DNA from 3 places in the Cupriavidus sp. UYPR2.512 genome. Region 3 is predicted to be linked to each of the others. Evidence: predicted binding sites of a transcription regulator. Region 3 holds the regulator's gene; each other region holds the start of a gene.
The links. Region 3 encodes sigma-54, which starts transcription at its own class of promoters, with help from an activator protein. Its sites were predicted from a motif close to TGGCANGNAANCTGCTTT; they were not measured.

Region 1: a site for sigma-54 is predicted at 3,648-3,665, ahead of A3A5_RS0125820 (ammonium transporter). Genes of this name have one in related genera too.
Region 2: a site for sigma-54 is predicted at 1,914-1,931, ahead of A3A5_RS0125505 (circularly permuted type 2 ATP-grasp protein). Genes of this name have one in related genera too.

The regions. Positions count from the first base shown of each region.
Region 1 is NZ_KB903152.1:8,001-13,507, forward strand. It holds gene A3A5_RS0125795 (class I adenylate-forming enzyme family protein) at 1-777, shown strand, start outside; gene A3A5_RS0125800 (phosphatase PAP2 family protein) at 825-1,667, shown strand; gene A3A5_RS0125805 (CreA family protein) at 1,712-2,194, opposite strand; gene A3A5_RS0125810 (acyl-CoA thioesterase) at 2,209-2,694, opposite strand; gene A3A5_RS0125815 (HU family DNA-binding protein) at 2,906-3,187, opposite strand; gene A3A5_RS0125820 (ammonium transporter) at 3,697-4,899, shown strand; gene A3A5_RS0125825 (mechanosensitive ion channel family protein) at 5,113-5,507, shown strand, end outside.
Region 2 is NZ_KB903151.1:211,773-217,279, forward strand. It holds gene edd (phosphogluconate dehydratase) at 1-1,165, shown strand, start outside; gene A3A5_RS0125500 (gluconokinase) at 1,316-1,822, shown strand; gene A3A5_RS0125505 (circularly permuted type 2 ATP-grasp protein) at 2,154-3,629, shown strand; gene A3A5_RS0125510 (alpha-E domain-containing protein) at 3,697-4,650, shown strand; gene A3A5_RS0125515 (transglutaminase family protein) at 4,698-5,507, shown strand, end outside.
Region 3 is NZ_KB902909.1:41,459-46,965, forward strand. It holds gene lptC (LPS export ABC transporter periplasmic protein LptC) at 1-375, shown strand, start outside; gene lptA (lipopolysaccharide transport periplasmic protein LptA) at 476-1,126, shown strand; gene lptB (LPS export ABC transporter ATP-binding protein) at 1,184-1,984, shown strand; gene A3A5_RS0110210 (RNA polymerase factor sigma-54) at 2,119-3,600, shown strand; gene hpf (ribosome hibernation-promoting factor, HPF/YfiA family) at 3,649-3,999, shown strand; gene ptsN (PTS IIA-like nitrogen regulatory protein PtsN) at 4,454-4,909, shown strand; gene hprK (HPr(Ser) kinase/phosphatase) at 4,989-5,507, shown strand, end outside.

The DNA of each region.
Region 1 (5,507 bases), on a different contig from region 3:
GGCGGCGTGCCCACCATCGCATGGCAGATCCTGGAGCATCCGGAGCGCGGCCGCTTCGACCTGTCCTCGCTGGAGAACGTCAACTACGGCGGCGCGCCGGCATCGCCTGAACTGGTGCGGCGCATCGGCGAGATATTCCCGCTGGCCGCACCCGGCATCGGCTGGGGCATGACGGAAACGTCGTCCACCTTCACCAGCCACAGCGCCGAGGAATACGTGATGCGCCCGGACAGCAGCGGTCCGGCGCTGCCGATCGGCGAGATGAAGGTGGTGGACGGGCTAGGCCGCGCGTTGCCGCCCGGCGAAACCGGCGAGCTGATGGCGCGCGGCGCCAATGTCGTGCGCGGCTACTGGAACAAGCCCGAGGCCACGGCGCAGACCTTTGCCGACGGCTGGCTGCGCACCGGCGACATTGCGCGGCTGGATGAGGAAGGCTACGTCTATATCGTCGACCGGATGAAGGACATGCTGATCCGCGGTGGCGAGAACATCTACTGCATCGAGGTGGAAAGCACCCTGTACGAGCATCCGGCGGTGATGGATGCCGCGGTAGTCGGGCTCGCGCACAAGACGCTGGGCGAAGAGCCGGCCGCGGTGGTCAGCCTGAAGCCCGGCATGCAGGCGAGCGAGGCCGTTCTGCAGGATTTCGTGCGCACGCGGCTGGCGGCATTCAAGGTGCCGGTGCGTATCCTGATTTACCAGGAGATGCTGCCGCGCAATGCCAATGGCAAGATCCTGAAGTCGAACCTGCGCAAGCTGTTCGACGCGGCCGCCTGACTCGCGGCAGGACAGCCGACTCGACAAAAACAACAAGGAATAACAAATTGACGGAACCAGCAAAGCGTGACCACTCCCTGTCCACGCCAGTGCGGGCACCTATCGCCGTGGCACTCGCCGCCCTGGTGGCGGGCTGCGCCGCCGGCGGCACCAACCTGTCCGCGGTGCCAGAGCTGCGCCCCGGCGTTGCGGCAGGGTACCTGGCGGCCGATGCGCGCCCGGACAGCCTGAAGCTGCTGCCCGGGCCGCCGGCGCAGGGCTCGCCCGCCCTGGCGCTGGATGAAGACGCCGCACGCCAGGCCGGCACGTTGCGCGGCTCGGCGCGCTGGCAACTGGCTACCGAAGATGCCGTGCTGACGTTCCCCCGGGCCGCCGGCGCGTTCTCATGCGCGCTGGGCGTGCCGGTCAGCGAGAAGGACACGCCCTACCTGAACATCCTGCTGCGGCGCAGCCTGGCCGATGCCGGCCTGTCCACCTACGGCGTCAAGGACCGCTACAAGCGCACCCGCCCCTTTGTGGCCAACAAGACGCCGATGTGCACGCCGGCCGAGGCCGCCAAGCTGGAAAAGGACGGCTCGTACCCGTCCGGCCACAGCGCCATCGGCTGGGCCTGGGCGCTGATCCTGGCGGAGGTCGAGCCGGAACGCGCCAATGACATCCTGGCGCGCGGGCGCGCGTTCGGTCAGAGCCGCGTGGTCTGCAACGTGCACTGGCAAAGCGATGTCAACGAGGGCCGCATGATGGCCGCGGCAACGGTGGCGCGGCTGCATGCCGATCCCACCTTCCGCGCCGACCTGGACAAGGCCCGCCGCGAAGTGGCGGCGGCACGCGCCAGCGGCGCGCGCCCGTCGCGCGACTGCCAGGCGGAGAGCGCAGCGCTGGCCCCCTGATCCGCCTGGTGCCGGGCCGGCTACTGCACGGGTTACTTCACGGGTTACTTCACCGGGATGGACGTGCCGGCCGGCACCGGCACGGCGGTGACGCTGTTCTGCGGGCTGCCGCTGACAATGCGGTCGGAGTACGTCAGGTATACCAGCGTATTGCGCTTGCGGTCGACCGCGCGCACGACGTGCAGGACCTTGAACAGGATAGACATGCGTTCGGAGAAGACGTTGTCCTGTTGCCGGATCGGCCCCTTGAAGGCGATCGTGCCTACCTGCCGGCAGGCGATCGATGCCTCCGGCGGGTCTTCGGCCATGCCCAGCTGGCCCTTGATGCCGCCCGTGCGGGCACGCGACACATAGCAGGTCACGCCATCCACCTGGGGGTCGTCATAGGCTTCGATCACGACCTTGTCAGAGCCGGTCATGCGGAAATTGGTGCTGACGCTGCCGATCTCCTCGGCGTGGGCGCCCGCGGCAGCCGCCAGACAGGCGACGGCCAGGGCCGTGCGGACGCGATTGCAGTTGCGCTTCATGGCGTAGTCGGTATTCAGGTCACCGACGACTTGATGTCGTCGTGGCGCTTTTCCATTTCCTGGCGCAGCGCGCGGCGCTGCTGGGCGGCGGCAAAGCGCTGGCGCTCCACCTCGTCGCGCGGCTCCAGCGGCGGCACCTCGGCCGGCGCGCCGTTGTCGTCCACGGCCACCATGGTGAAGTAGCAGCTGTTGGTATGCCGCACCAGCTTGCTGCGGATGTTCTCGGTCACCACCTTGATGCCGATTTCCATCGAACTGCGGCCGGTGAAGTTGACCGAGGCCAGGAAGGTCACCAGCTCGCCCACGTGGATCGGCTGGCGGAACACCACCTGATCGACCGACAGCGTCACCACGTAGCGGCCGGCGTAGCGGCTGGCGCAGGCATAGGCAACCATGTCCAGGTACTTGAGGATGGTGCCGCCGTGGACGTTGCCGGAGAAGTTGGCCATGTCCGGCGTCATCAGCACGGTCATGGAAAGCTGGTGGGACTGGTCGTTCATGATGCGGGTACGGATTGCGGGGCGGGGTTTCAGGGGCGAACCTGCGAGGGCGGCATTGCCTGAATGCAATGGCCGGAACGCTGGCGCCGGCAGTTTAACCCGGATCGTGCCCGCCGTTGCCGGCGGCCGCCCCGTGCCGGCAGGCGTGGCCGTGCCAGGCAACAAAAAAGCGGCCTGCAAGGCCGCTTTTCACGCTGTGGACGCAAATTGCTTACTTCTTCTTGTTCACCGCGTCCTTGAAACCCTGCCCGGCAGAGAACTTGACCGTCTTGGCGGCCGGGATCTTGATGGTCTCACCGGTACGCGGATTGCGGCCGGTGCGGGCGGCGCGTTTGCCGGCGCTGAAGCTGCCAAAGCCCACCAGCGTCACCGAATCGCCCTTTGCCACTGCCTTCTTGATACTGTCCAGCGCTGCGTTGAGCGCACGCTCGGCGGCGGCATTGCTCAGTTCTGCTTCCGCGGCGATGGCCGATACCAGTTCACCTTTATTCATGGCTGATTTCCCTTGTTGGTCGTCGTCACCGATGTGCGTGCCTCGCGGCAAAGCCATCGATCGGCGCAGTCTAATCTGCCCGTCGCGCGTAGAGCAATCCCCAGTGGCACCAATGCGACAAAAAAACCCGCAAATCCTTGCTTGAGGCCGGTTAGCGGGCAATTTCCCACGCTGTTCCCGCTTGCCTGAAGCCGGCTTTGCCTGGCCATCATGCCGCGCGGCAACGCCGGGCCGGCCCGCGCTTGGGGCAAACCAAAGCAGCATAGAACAAATTCCCACAAATGGGGCGACGCACCATAAAGGTTCAGCGTGTGCCGCCGCCGCGCGCCATTTCGGCGCATTCGAACCACCGCGGGGATGCCAGCGGCAACGTTGCCAACAACGCCGACCTGCCTGCACGCGGCATTCCGGTGCGGTTTTACCCGACAAGGTGCACCTGGCACCAGGATGTGGCAATTGCTGGAATGCTTTTTGCATACCCATGCTCCCATTTTGAGCATGAGGTCACTATGGACAACTGGAAGACCGGCACCGACGCCCTGTTTATCCTGCTAGGCGCCATCATGGTGCTGGCGATGCACGCCGGCTTTGCCTTCCTGGAACTGGGCACGGTGCGCAAGAAGAACCAGGTCAACGCACTGGTAAAGATCCTGGTGGATTTTGCGGTTTCAACCATCGCCTATTTCTTTATCGGCTACACCATTGCGTACGGCGTGCAATTCATGTCCGGGGCCGAAACGCTGGCGCAGAAGAACGGTTACGAACTGGTCAAGTTCTTTTTCCTGGCGACATTTGCCGCGGCCATTCCGGCGATTATCTCGGGCGGTATTGCCGAGCGTTCACGCTTCAATCCGCAGCTGCTCGCCACCTTTGTGCTGGTGGGTTTTGTCTATCCGTTCTTCGAAGGCATCGCCTGGAACCAGCGCTATGGCGTGCAGGACTGGATCACGCGCGTGGCCGGCGCACCGTTCCATGACTTTGCCGGCTCGGTGGTGGTGCATGCGCTGGGCGGCTGGATCGCGCTGCCCGCGGTGCTGCTGCTGGGCGCGCGGCGCGGGCGCTACCAGAAGGACGGCCGCATCAGCGCCCATCCGCCCTCAAACATCCCGTTCCTGGCGCTGGGCGCCTGGGTGCTGGCGGTGGGCTGGTTCGGCTTCAACGTCATGAGCGCGCAGACGGTCGACAAGGTCAGCGGCCTGGTGGCGATCAACTCGCTGATGGCAATGGCCGGCGGCACGCTGGCGGCCTGGGCGGCCGGGCGCAACGACCCGGGCTTTGCCTACAACGGCCCGCTGGCCGGGCTGGTGGCGGTATGCGCGGGCTCGGACCTGATGCACCCGCTCGGCGCGCTGATCACCGGCGCGGTGGCTGGCGCGCTCTTTGTCTATATGTTCACGCTGGCGCAGAACAAATGGCATATCGATGACGTGCTCGGCGTGTGGCCGCTGCACGGGCTGTGCGGCGCCTGGGGCGGCATTGCCGCGGGCATCTTCGGGGCCAGGGCGCTGGGCGGGCTGGGCGGCGTGTCGCTGGGCGCGCAGGCAATCGGCACCGTGCTTGGCATCGTGGTGGCAATGGCCGGCGGCACCCTGGTATACGGTGCGCTGAAGAAGCTGATTGGCATCCGGCTGGATGCCGAAGGCGAATTCAACGGTGCGGACCTGACCTTGCACCGGATTTCGGCAACCCCGGAACGGGAAACCAACTGGTAATCGCGTTCGGGCCATCCTGATGGAAACAGACAAGCTGCGCAGAGCAGCTTGTCTTAACAATAATTTGCTTGCGCTTCGGGCATGGCGTCTCAATAATTGCCGTGCCCATGTATTGCGCCGCAACAGCGCGCAGGGCTAGCACGCAGCTGCCGGCTGAATCGGGGGATGTTGTGCCGGCGGCCGGCCGGACACCAACATGAAAGGAATACGCCGATGGATGCCACTACCTTTGATAACCTCAAGGCCCTGGTTGTCACCTACGCGACAGAATTCGGGGTCAAGATCCTGGCGGCCTTTGCCTTCTGGGTCATCGGCCGCTGGCTGATCCACTTTGTCGTGCGCATGGTGCAGAACGCGCTCGGCAAGCAGAAGGTCGATCCCACGCTGCTGCGCTATGTCGGCTCGATCGTCACCGTGACGCTGAACGTGGTGCTGGTGATCGGCATCCTCGGCTATTTCGGCATCCAGACCACGACGTTTGCCGCACTGATCGCCGCCGCTGGCGTGGCCATCGGCATGGCCTGGTCGGGGTTGATGGCGAACTTCGCTGCCGGTGCGTTCCTGGTGGTGCTGCGCCCGTTCAAGGTGGGAGACTTCGTGACGATCGG
Region 2 (5,507 bases), on a different contig from region 3:
CCTGCCGGGCGCGGCCTTCGTGCATCCGGACAGCGGCCTGCGCGATGCGCTGACCGCGGCGGCCGCGCAACGCGCGATCGCCCTGCGCGCGCGCGGCGATGAATACCTGCCGCTGGCGCGCATCGTCGACGAACGCGCTATTGCCAACGCCATGGTCGGCCTGCTGGCGACTGGCGGCTCCACCAACCACACCATCCACCTGGTGGCGATGGCGCGCGCCGCGGGCATCGTGATCGACTGGAATGATTTCGACCTGCTGTCACGCATCACGCCGCTGCTGGCGCGCGTCTACCCGAATGGCTCGGCCGATGTGAACCACTTCCATGCGGCGGGCGGCGCCGGCTTCGTTATCCGCGAACTGCTGCAGGCCGGTCTGCTGCATGAGGACGTGCAGACCGTGGCCGGCCCCGGGCTGGCCCGCTATGCGCAGGAGCCGGTGATGACCGACGGCGTGCTGCGCTGGCGCGACGGCGCCGCGCACAGCGGCGACGCGCAGGTGCTGGCGACGGCCGCGGAGCCTTTCTCGGCCGAGGGCGGGCTGCGGCTGATGCAGGGCAACCTGGGCCGTGGCGTGATCAAGGTCTCGGCGGTGGCGCCGGAGCACCGCGTGGTGGAGGCGCCAGTGCGGGTGTTCGATGCGCAGGAGGCGCTGCAGGCTGCCTTCGATGCGGGCGAGCTGACTGGCGACCTGGTCGCGGTGGTGCGTTTCCAGGGGCCGAACGCCAACGGCATGCCCGAGCTGCACCGCCTGACCCCAGTGCTGGGCGCGCTGCAGGACGCCGGCCACAAGGTGGCGCTGGTGACCGACGGCCGCATGTCCGGCGCGTCGGGCAAGGTGCCGGCGGTGATCCACGTCGGCCCCGAGGCGCTGGCCGGTGGCGCGCTGGCGCGCGTGCGCGATGGCGACCGCATCCGTGTCGATGCCATTGCCGGCACGCTGCAGTGGCTGGGCGACGAAGGCGAATTCGCGGCGCGCGAGCTGGCCGCGGCGCCGGACGACGATTTCGCGCAGTTCAGCCTGGGGCGCGGCCTGTTTGGCCTGTTCCGGCGCCATGCGCGCATCGCGGAAGAGGGTGGCAGCGCACTTGACCTGTCCGAGGCGGATGCCGAGGCCGGCGCAGGCGGGCGCCAACGTACCGCAGCGGCGCAATCCGTCGCACAATAGCCAGGCCTGAGGCCGATTTTCCCCTGAAGTTCCCTGCGGGGCGGCAGCGCCCCCCGGACGTCTTTGCGCCGCCGCAAGGACGTCCGGCTGGACCGATAAGGACAGACAAGGATGGCGACACCATCCGATACCAAGACCGACGGAGCAGACATGATCTATATCCTGATGGGCGTTTCCGGCAGCGGCAAGACCACGGTTGGCCAGTTGCTGGCACAGCGCCTGGGCTGCGGCTTCCATGATGCCGATGCATTCCACAGCGACGCCAACAAGGCCAAGATGCACGCGGGCATCCCGCTGACCGACGAAGACCGCTGGCCGTGGCTGGCGGCCATGCGCGCCGCCATCGACGCGGCCCGAGCCGAAGGCCGCACCCATGTGTTCACCTGCTCGGCACTGCGCCAGGCCTACCGCGACCGGCTGACCCCGCCCGACGGCGGCGTGACCTTCGTCTTCATGAAGGGCGATGCGTCCCTGATCGGCACGCGCCTGTCCGCGCGCACGGAACACTTCTTCAACCCCGACCTGCTGCAAAGCCAGTTCGATACGCTGGAAGAGCCCAGCGACGCGCTGGTGCTCGACATCCGCCAGTCCCCCGAGGCGCTGGTCGCCACCATCCTCCAGGCCACGGTGCCCCAGGGCGCCGGCGCGGCGCGCTGACCTGCCGACCTCGCCGGGCGTTCCGGCCGGCCCCTTCCCGCTCGGCCCGCAAGCGGCCGCCAGCCAGGCTGGCGGCCGTTTTTTCGTGCGCTGGCAGACATCTTGCTAGTTCACTTTCCGTGCCGGCCGGGCACCCGCCAGCTTGCGGGTTTCGCCGGTACGGGTATGCTGAAAGGGCCAGTGACTCGACAGTATCGCCGTGAGCCCCGAACGGGCAGGCGCGGCGGGCTGGGGACAGAAAACCAGGGCAAAACCAGGGCAGCCGGTAGCGACCCCGAAGTCGCAGTGAAGCGGTAGCACCGGAAGCCCGCGACATGGAGGAACGGCCATCATGGCGGGGCGGTATTTCGACGAGATGCTGGACTGGCGCACGGACGGGGCGCAATGGGTCATCCAGGCGGGGCAAGCATTGCCTGAAGGCGCGGCGCGGCCGCATTACCGGCATTTCGCTGACTGGCTGGCGCGGCAGTCTGAAAGCACGATGGGCAACAAGCGCGCCGAGGCCGACCTGATCTTCCGGCGTGTGGGCATTACCTTTGCCGTCTATGGCGACAAGGATGAAGCCAACAGCGGCACCGAACGCACCATTCCGTTCGACGTGATCCCGCGCATCTTCCCGGCCAGCGAATGGGCGCTGCTGGAAAAAGGCCTGCGCCAGCGCGTGGCCGCGCTCAACCGCTTTGTCCACGACATCTACCACGGCCAGGACATCATCCGCGCCGGCGTGATTCCGCCCGACCAGATCTACAACAACGCCCAGTACCGGCCCGAGATGCTCGGCGTAAACGTGCCGCACGACATCTATGCGCACGTGGCCGGCATCGACGTGGTGCGCGCCGGCGAGGGCGAGTTCTACGTGCTGGAAGACAACCTGCGCGTGCCCTCGGGCGTGTCGTACATGCTGGAAAACCGCAAGATGATGATGCGGTTGTTCCCGGACCTGTTCGCGCGCAACCGCGTGGCGCCGGTGGCCCACTATCCTGACCTGTTGCTCGACATGCTGCGCGGGGTATCGCCGCAGGCCATTGCCGATCCCACCGTGGTGGTGCTGACGCCGGGCATGTACAACTCGGCCTACTTCGAGCATGCCTTCCTGGCGCAGCAGATGGGCGTGGAGCTGGTCGAAGGCAGCGATCTCTTCGTCGAGGACGATCACCTGTTCATGCGCACCACGCAGGGCCCGCAGCGCGTCGACGTGATCTACCGCCGCGTCGACGACGACTTCCTCGACCCGCTGGTGTTCCGCCACGATTCCTCGCTGGGCGCGGCCGGCCTGCTGTCGGTCTACCGCGCCGGCAACGTGACCATCTGCAACGCCATCGGCACGGGCGTGGCCGACGACAAGTCGATCTATCCGTACGTGCCCGACATGATCCGCTTCTACCTGGGCGAAGAGGCGATCCTCAGCAACGTGCCGACCTATATGTGCCGGCGCCCGGACGACCTGCAGTATGTGCTGGACCATATGGAAGCGCTGGTGGTCAAGGAAACCCACGGCGCCGGCGGCTACGGCATGCTGGTCGGCCCGGCCGCCACGCGGGCCGAGATCGATGCCTTCCGCGAAGTGGTGAAGGCGCGCCCGGAGCAGTACATCGCGCAGCCGACGCTGTCGCTGTCGACCTGCCCGACCTATGTGGAGTCGGGCATCGCGCCGCGCCATATCGATCTGCGCCCGTTCGTGCTGTCAGGCAAGGAGGTGCGCATGGTGCCCGGCGGCCTGACCCGCGTGGCGCTGCGCGAAGGCTCGCTGGTGGTGAATTCCTCGCAAGGGGGCGGCACCAAGGACACCTGGGTGCTGGAACGATGAACGCGAACCACTTGATGACCGCCGCAATGACCGCCATGGCGACCGCCGCCACGCCAGGAGAGCCCGCATGCTGAGCCGCACCGCCGACCACCTGTTCTGGATGGCCCGCTACACCGAGCGCGCGGAGAACACCGCGCGCATGCTCGACGTCAACTACCAGACCTCGCTCTTGCCGCAATCGGCCGAGGTGGCCGAGCAGGGCTGGTGGGCCATGCTCGATATCTCCGAACTGACCGACGTTTTCGACCACAAGTACGGACTGCTGTCGCGCGATGATGTGATCGACTTCATGGTGCGCGACATGACCAACGCCTCGTCCATCATGAGCTGCCTGCGCGCGGCGCGCGAGAACGCGCGCGCGGTGCGCGGCTCGCTGACCACCGAGGTCTGGGAGACCGTCAACACCACCTGGCTGGAGGTGCAGCGCCTGATCGCCGACGGCGTGCTGAAGGAAGACCCGTCGCGCTTCTTCGAGTGGGTCAAGTTCCGCTCGCACCTGGCGCGCGGGGTCCAGTTCGGCACCATGCTCAAGGACGATGCCTTCCACTTCATGCGGCTGGGCACGTTTCTGGAGCGCGCCGACAACACCGCGCGGATACTCGACGTCAAGTTCCAGGCATCGGGCAGCGACGAGAGCGATGCCAACCGGGACCAGAACGATTTCTATCACTGGGCCGCGGTGCTGCGCTCGGTATCGGGCTTCGAGGTCTACCGCAAGGTCTATCGCGCGGTCATTACGCCGCAGCGTGTGGCCGAGCTGCTGATTCTGCGGCCCGACATGCCGCGCTCGCTGGTGTCGAGCATGGACGAGGTGGTGGCCATCCTCCACACGGTGCGCAACCAGCAATCGGCGGAAACTGAGCGCCAGGCTGGTAAACTCCACGCCGACCTGAAGTACGCGCGCATCGACGATATTTTCGCGGTCGGCCTGCACCCGTACCTGACCAGCTTCCTGGAGCGCATCGGCGATCTCGGCAATGGCATCAGCCGGGACTTCCTCGTGCCGCTGCTGGCTGCCTGAAATGGGCCGCCGGCAGCCTCCATGTGCCGCCGCCGCGCCCTGATACCGTGAAATACAAGATCCATCACCATACTGTCTACCGCTATGCCGGGCCGGTGCGCCGCAGCGTGCACGAAGTGCGGCTCGAGCCGCGTTCGGGCCCGCTGCAGACCGTGCACCGCTGGCAACTGGCCGCGCCTGGCAATCCGTCGGCGGCGCACGATGGCTTCGGCAACATCGTGCACAACTTCACAGTGGCCGGACCGACCAGCACCATCTCGATCGAAGCCAGCGGGGAGGTGGAAGTGCTGCCGCCGCATGGCGACCTCGACCGGGATGGCCACCATGCGTTCTGTGACGCCCCGCCCCCCGGCGAGTCCCGGGTGTCGCCGCTGTACTTCCTCGGCAGCACGCCACTGACCTCGGCGCCGCCGGAGATGCAGGCGTTTGCCGCTCCGTTCCTGGCGGCCGGGCACGAGATTCCGGCGCTGCTGGCGCTGGCCCAGGGGATTGCTGAGCGGGTGCGCTACAAGCCCAACACCACTGACGTCGGCACTTCGGCAGCCGAGGCCTTCAGCCTGGGCAGCGGCGTGTGCCAGGACCAGGCGCAGGTGATGGTGGCGGCGTGCCGGGCGCTGGGCATCCCGGCACGCTATGTGAGCGGATACTTCTACGATCCGGCCGCGATCGAGATGGCCAGCCATGCCTGGGCCGACATATGCCTGGACCCGGCGCGCGAGGTGTGGTGCAGCGTCGACATCACCCACGGCTGCCTTACCGACGAGCGCCATATACGCCTCGCGGTGGGGCGCGATTACGCGTCAGCTGCACCAGTCAGGGGCATCCTGGAAGGGGGTTCCGGCGAGACGCTCGAAGTA
Region 3 (5,507 bases):
ACCTACGAGGTGACCCGGCCCGCCATGCGCGCGTACGAGCCGGACCGCCCGCCGGTCACAGCCCGCGCCGATATGGGCCGCATGAACGCCGAGGGCTCGGTGATCGACCTGTACGGCAACGGCTTCGTCATGCGCCAGCAGGGCGTGGACGTGTCCAAGGACCCGCAGCTGACCGCCGCATCCAGTTATTTCCAGCTGCTGGTCAATGACGACATCGTCAAGACCGACAAGCCGGTCAAGCTTACGCGCGGCCCGTCGGTGATGACCGCCAACGGCCTGATCTTCAACAACGTCACGCGCGAAGTACAATTGCTCGGCAATGTACGCGGCACCATTATCACCGGGCCGACCCCGGGCCGCGCGCCGGGGTCCTGAGCCCCGGCCCGGGGGCCGCGCACGCAGTGCCGGCATGCGCGGCCGGTCCGCACGAACCCGCACCAACGTACCCAGACGCCCTCAAGCAACCCCTGCCAACATGACTGCTTCCCTGACGACATCGTCCCGTCGACGCACCGCCCCGGCCCTGCTCGCCCTGGCCATGGCCTTCGGCCTGCTGGCCCAGCCCGCCCTGGCCGAGCGCGCGGACCGCGACAAGCCGATGGTGCTGGAGGCGGACAACGCCAGCTACGACGACGTCAAGCAGATCTATACGCTGAGCGGCAACGTGGTGCTGACCAAGGGCACCATGATTCTGAAGTCCGACGCCGCCGAACTGCGCACCGACCCCGAGGGCTACCAGTTCGCGGTGGCCACCGCCAAGCCGGGCAAGCAGGCCTACATCCGGCAGAAGCGTGAAGGCGTCGACGAATACATCGACGGCTGGGGCGACCGCATCGAGTACGACGGCAAGCAGGAGTACTCCAAGCTGATCGGCAATGCCCGCATGGCGCGCCTGCAGGGTGCCAAGCAGGTCGACGAGATCCGCGGCGCGGTGCTGACCTACGACAGCCGCAAGGAGTTCTACACGGCCGCCGGCGGCGGTAGTGGCGACGCCGCGGCCGCCAATCCGTCCGGCCGCGTGCGCGCGGTGCTGTCGCCGCGCCAGGACCAGAAGGCCGGCGCCACGGGCAGCGGCGGCTCGCCGCTGGACCTGAAGCCGGCGCCCGCGCCTGCCAACAAACCCTGACGCCTGGCGCCGGCCTGCCTGCCCGCGCCAGAAACGCCTGAACGCCTGACTGTGCCTATGACCGATACCGCAACCATCGCCGACAAGCCTTCCGTCGAAGCCTCCTCGATCCTTCCCGGGGGCAGCACGCTGGTCGTGCGCCACCTGAAGAAGCGCTATGGCTCGCGCACGGTGGTCAAGGACGTCTCGCTCGACGTGAAGAGCGGCGAGGTGGTCGGCCTGCTCGGCCCCAACGGCGCGGGCAAGACCACGTCGTTCTACATGATCGTGGGCCTGGTGGCGCTGGACGAAGGCGATATTGTGCTCGACGGCGATCACATCAGCGGCCTGCCGATCCATGAGCGCGCGCGCATGGGGCTGTCGTACCTGCCGCAGGAAGCCTCGGTGTTCCGCAAGCTCAATGTCGAAGAGAACATCCGCGCGGTGCTGGAGCTGCAGCTGGACAAGGGCAAGCCTCTGGCCAAGGCCGAGATCGAGCGCCGCCTGGATACATTGCTGGACGACCTGCAGATCGCGCACCTGCGCAACAACCCGGCGCTGTCGCTGTCGGGCGGTGAGCGCCGCCGCGTGGAAATCGCGCGCGCGCTGGCGTCGTCGCCGCGCTTCATCCTGCTGGACGAACCCTTCGCCGGCGTGGACCCGATCGCCGTGGGCGAGATCCAGCGCATCGTCAGCTTCCTCAAGGCACGCAATATCGGCGTGCTGATCACTGACCACAACGTGCGTGAGACGCTCGGCATCTGCGACCACGCCTACATCATCAGCGAAGGCACGGTGCTGGCCGCGGGCCAGCCCGAGGAAATCATCGCCAATGACGCAGTGCGGCGCGTCTACCTGGGCGAGAACTTCCGCATGTGATGCAGCGGCCTGCCCGGAGCGGCAGGCCTCTTCGCGGGCGCGCGTGGGACCTCCCACAGCCAGCGGCGATCAGACCGCACAAGCGATAGCAATTTCCGTTCCAACAACGGAAAGATGCGCATAGAATAGGTCGCATGAAACCGTCGCTACAGCTCCGCCTTTCCCAGCATCTGGCCCTGACCCCGCAACTGCAGCAGTCGATCCGGCTGCTGCAGCTCTCCACGCTGGAACTGCAGCAAGAGGTCGAACAGGCGCTGACGGAAAACCCGCTGCTCGAGCGCGAGAACGACTGGATTGAAAGCCCGCTGCGCGTTGCGCCCGACGGCTCGGTGAACCTGCAGAGCGCACCGGCGCCCGCCCCGGCAGAGCCCCAGGGCAATGGCGACGCCCGCGCCGACGGCGCGGGTGACGATGACAGCTATGGCGACAGCGGCAACGGCGACGACTATGGCAGCGGCGACTGGAGCCTGGACGACTTTGCCCGCCGCCCCCAGGGCGACGAGGACGAAAAAACACCGATGCAGCTGCGCGAAGCCGAGCCCACGCTGCGCGAGTACCTGATGGAGCAGCTCACGCCGCTGAAGATCTCGACACGCGACAAGGGCCTGGCCATCTTCCTGATCGAATCGCTCGACGACGATGGCTACCTGAGCGCATCGCTTGAGGAGATCTGCACGGAGTTGCCGGAAGAACTCGAGTTCGAGATCGAGGAAGTCCACGCAGTTCTTACGCTGCTGCAGAGCTTCGACCCGCCCGGCGTGGGCGCGCGCAACGCCGCCGAATGCCTGGGCCTGCAGTTGCGGCGCCTGACGCACCCGCAGCGCGAACTGGCACTGAACATCGTCACCAACCACCTCGAGTTGCTGGCAGTACGCGACTACACGCGGCTGAAGAAGGCGTTGCAGGTCGATGAAGTGGCGCTGAAGTCCGCACACGAACTGATCCGCTCGCTGGCGCCCTACCCCGGCCATGCATACAGCCGCCCGGAGGCCGACTTCGTGGTGCCGGACGTGTTCGTGCGCAAGAGCGGCGGCGGCTGGATCGCGCAGCTCAATCCGGATGTGATGCCGAGGCTGCGCATCAATGATATGTATGCACAGATCCTGCGTGGCGCGAAGGGTGAGTCCGGCACGGCCGGGCTGCAGCAGAAGCTGCAGGAAGCTCGCTGGCTGATCAAGAACATCCAGCAAAGGTTCGACACAATCCTGCGTGTCTCGCAGGCCATTGTCGAGCGTCAAAAGAACTTTTTCAGCCACGGCGAAATCGCCATGCGCCCCTTGGTTTTGCGGGAGATTGCCGATACACTGGGTTTACACGAGTCAACCATCTCCCGGGTGACGACCAATAAATACATGGCAACGCCGATGGGTACTTTCGAACTGAAGTACTTCTTCGGCAGCCACGTGTCCACCGAAACCGGTGGCGCGGCTTCATCAACGGCCATCCGCGCCTTGATCAAGCAACTGATAGGAGCCGAAGACCCGAGGAATCCCCTTTCCGACAGTCGCATTGCCGAACTGCTGGGTGAGCAAGGCTTTGTTGTTGCGCGCCGCACTGTTGCCAAGTATCGCGAAGCCCTGAAGATCCCCGCAGTCAATCTCCGCAAGTCTTTGTAGCCGAGCCCACCGCCTGCCTGGTGAGGCTCTTTCAGAAGGAGAAGCGCTATGAACTTCAAGATCAGTGGACACCACCTGGACATCACGCCCCCTCTGCGTGAGTACGTGGAAACGAAGCTGGAGCGAATCGTCAGGCATTTCGATCAGGTCATTGGCGTTAGCGTGCTGCTCTCTGTCGACAACCACAAGGAAAAGGACCGGCGGCAGTACGCGGAAATCAATCTACATCTCAAGGGCAAGGACATCTTTGTCGAGGCGCATCACGAAGACCTATATGCAGCGATCGACGCACTCGTCGACAAGCTGGACCGTCAGGTGATCCGCTACAAGGATCGCGTGCAAGGCCACGACCGCGAAGCGGTCAAGTACCAGATGGCCGCAGCGCAAATGCAGCAATGACCGTGCCCGGCAGCCCCGCAGCGGGCTGCTGAATCAGGATTCAACAGGCAAGCCGCGCACCAAGCGCGGCTTTTTTGCGCCCTCGCGATCCGGGTTGCCGCCGGCATGCCGCGCCCGCACTGGTGGTGCGGCCCGGCTGTGGCGCCGGAGCCAACGCTTTTCACCCGAATGGGCAAGAGTGTTCGCAAGCGCGGCGCCAAGGTGTATGCTGCGCCATACAAAGAGAGGGAATCCTGGCCGCGCCCCACACCGGTGCGCCGGCTCCCGGCCCGGAGGCACGATTGCATCACTATGTATCGTTCTGCACCGGCTTGCTCCGCTGCGCTGCACAATGCGGGGGTAGTCGCTGCTCTATAATGGGCCGGACGCCTCCGGCCAGGCCAACGGCAGCCCCGGAGCCAGCCCCTGCCCGGCGGAACGATCCGCCCGCTAACTGAAATCCTGCGCATCGCCCATGAATCGTTTGGCCAAATTGCTGCCACCCGGCAACATCAACCTCGACGTCAGCGTCACCAGCAAGAAGCGTGTATTCGAGCAGGCCGGGCTCCTCTTCGAGAACAACCATGGCGTGGCGCGCGCCATCGTGACGGACAACCTGTTCGCGCGCGAGTCGCTGGGATCCACCGGCCTGGGCGCCGGCGTGGCGATCCCGCACGGCCGCATCAAGGGCCTGAAGCAGCCGCTGGCCGCCTTCATGCGCCTGGCCGAGCCGATTCCGTTCGAATCGCCGGATGGCAAGCCGGTATCGCTGCTGATCTTCCTGCTGGTGCCCGAACAGGCTACGCAGCAACACCTGGAAATCCTGTCAGAAATCGCGCAACTGCTTTCCGACCGCGACATGCGTGAAGGGCTGGCCACGCTGCCCACGCCCGATGCCGTCCATCAGTTGCTGATCGCATGGCATCCCTGATCCCCTGATCCCCAAGCGGGCCGGCACCAGACCGGGCAGGCGCCAGGCGCTTCGCAAACCGCCCCACCAGTCATAGCGCATGGAACTCACCGGCGTCACCTCCCAGTCCATCTTCGACGACAACGCAGCCGACATCAAACTCTCGTGGGTGGCCGGCCTGGAGGGCGCGGACCGCGCCTTCGACGTGGAGTTCGCCCGCGAAGCCACCTCAGCCGCCGACCTGGTGGGCCACCTGAACCTGATCCACCCCAACCGCATCCAGGTGCTCGGCAAGCCTGAGATCACTTATTACCAGCGGCTGGACGACGAGACCCGCAAGCGCCAGATGGGCGAGCTGATCCTGCTGGAGCCGCCCTTCCTGGTGATCGCCGACGGCATGGAGCCGCCGCCCGACCTGGAGCTGCGCTGCACGCGCTCGTCCACGCCGCTGTTCACCACGCCGGTGTCGTCGGCCGCGGTGATCGACCACCTGCGCCTGTACCTGTCGCGCATCTCCGCGCCGCGCGTGACCATGCACGGGGTATTCCTCGACATCCTGGGCATGGGCGTGCTGATCATGGGCGAATCGGGCCTGGGCAAGAGCGAACTGGGCCTGGAA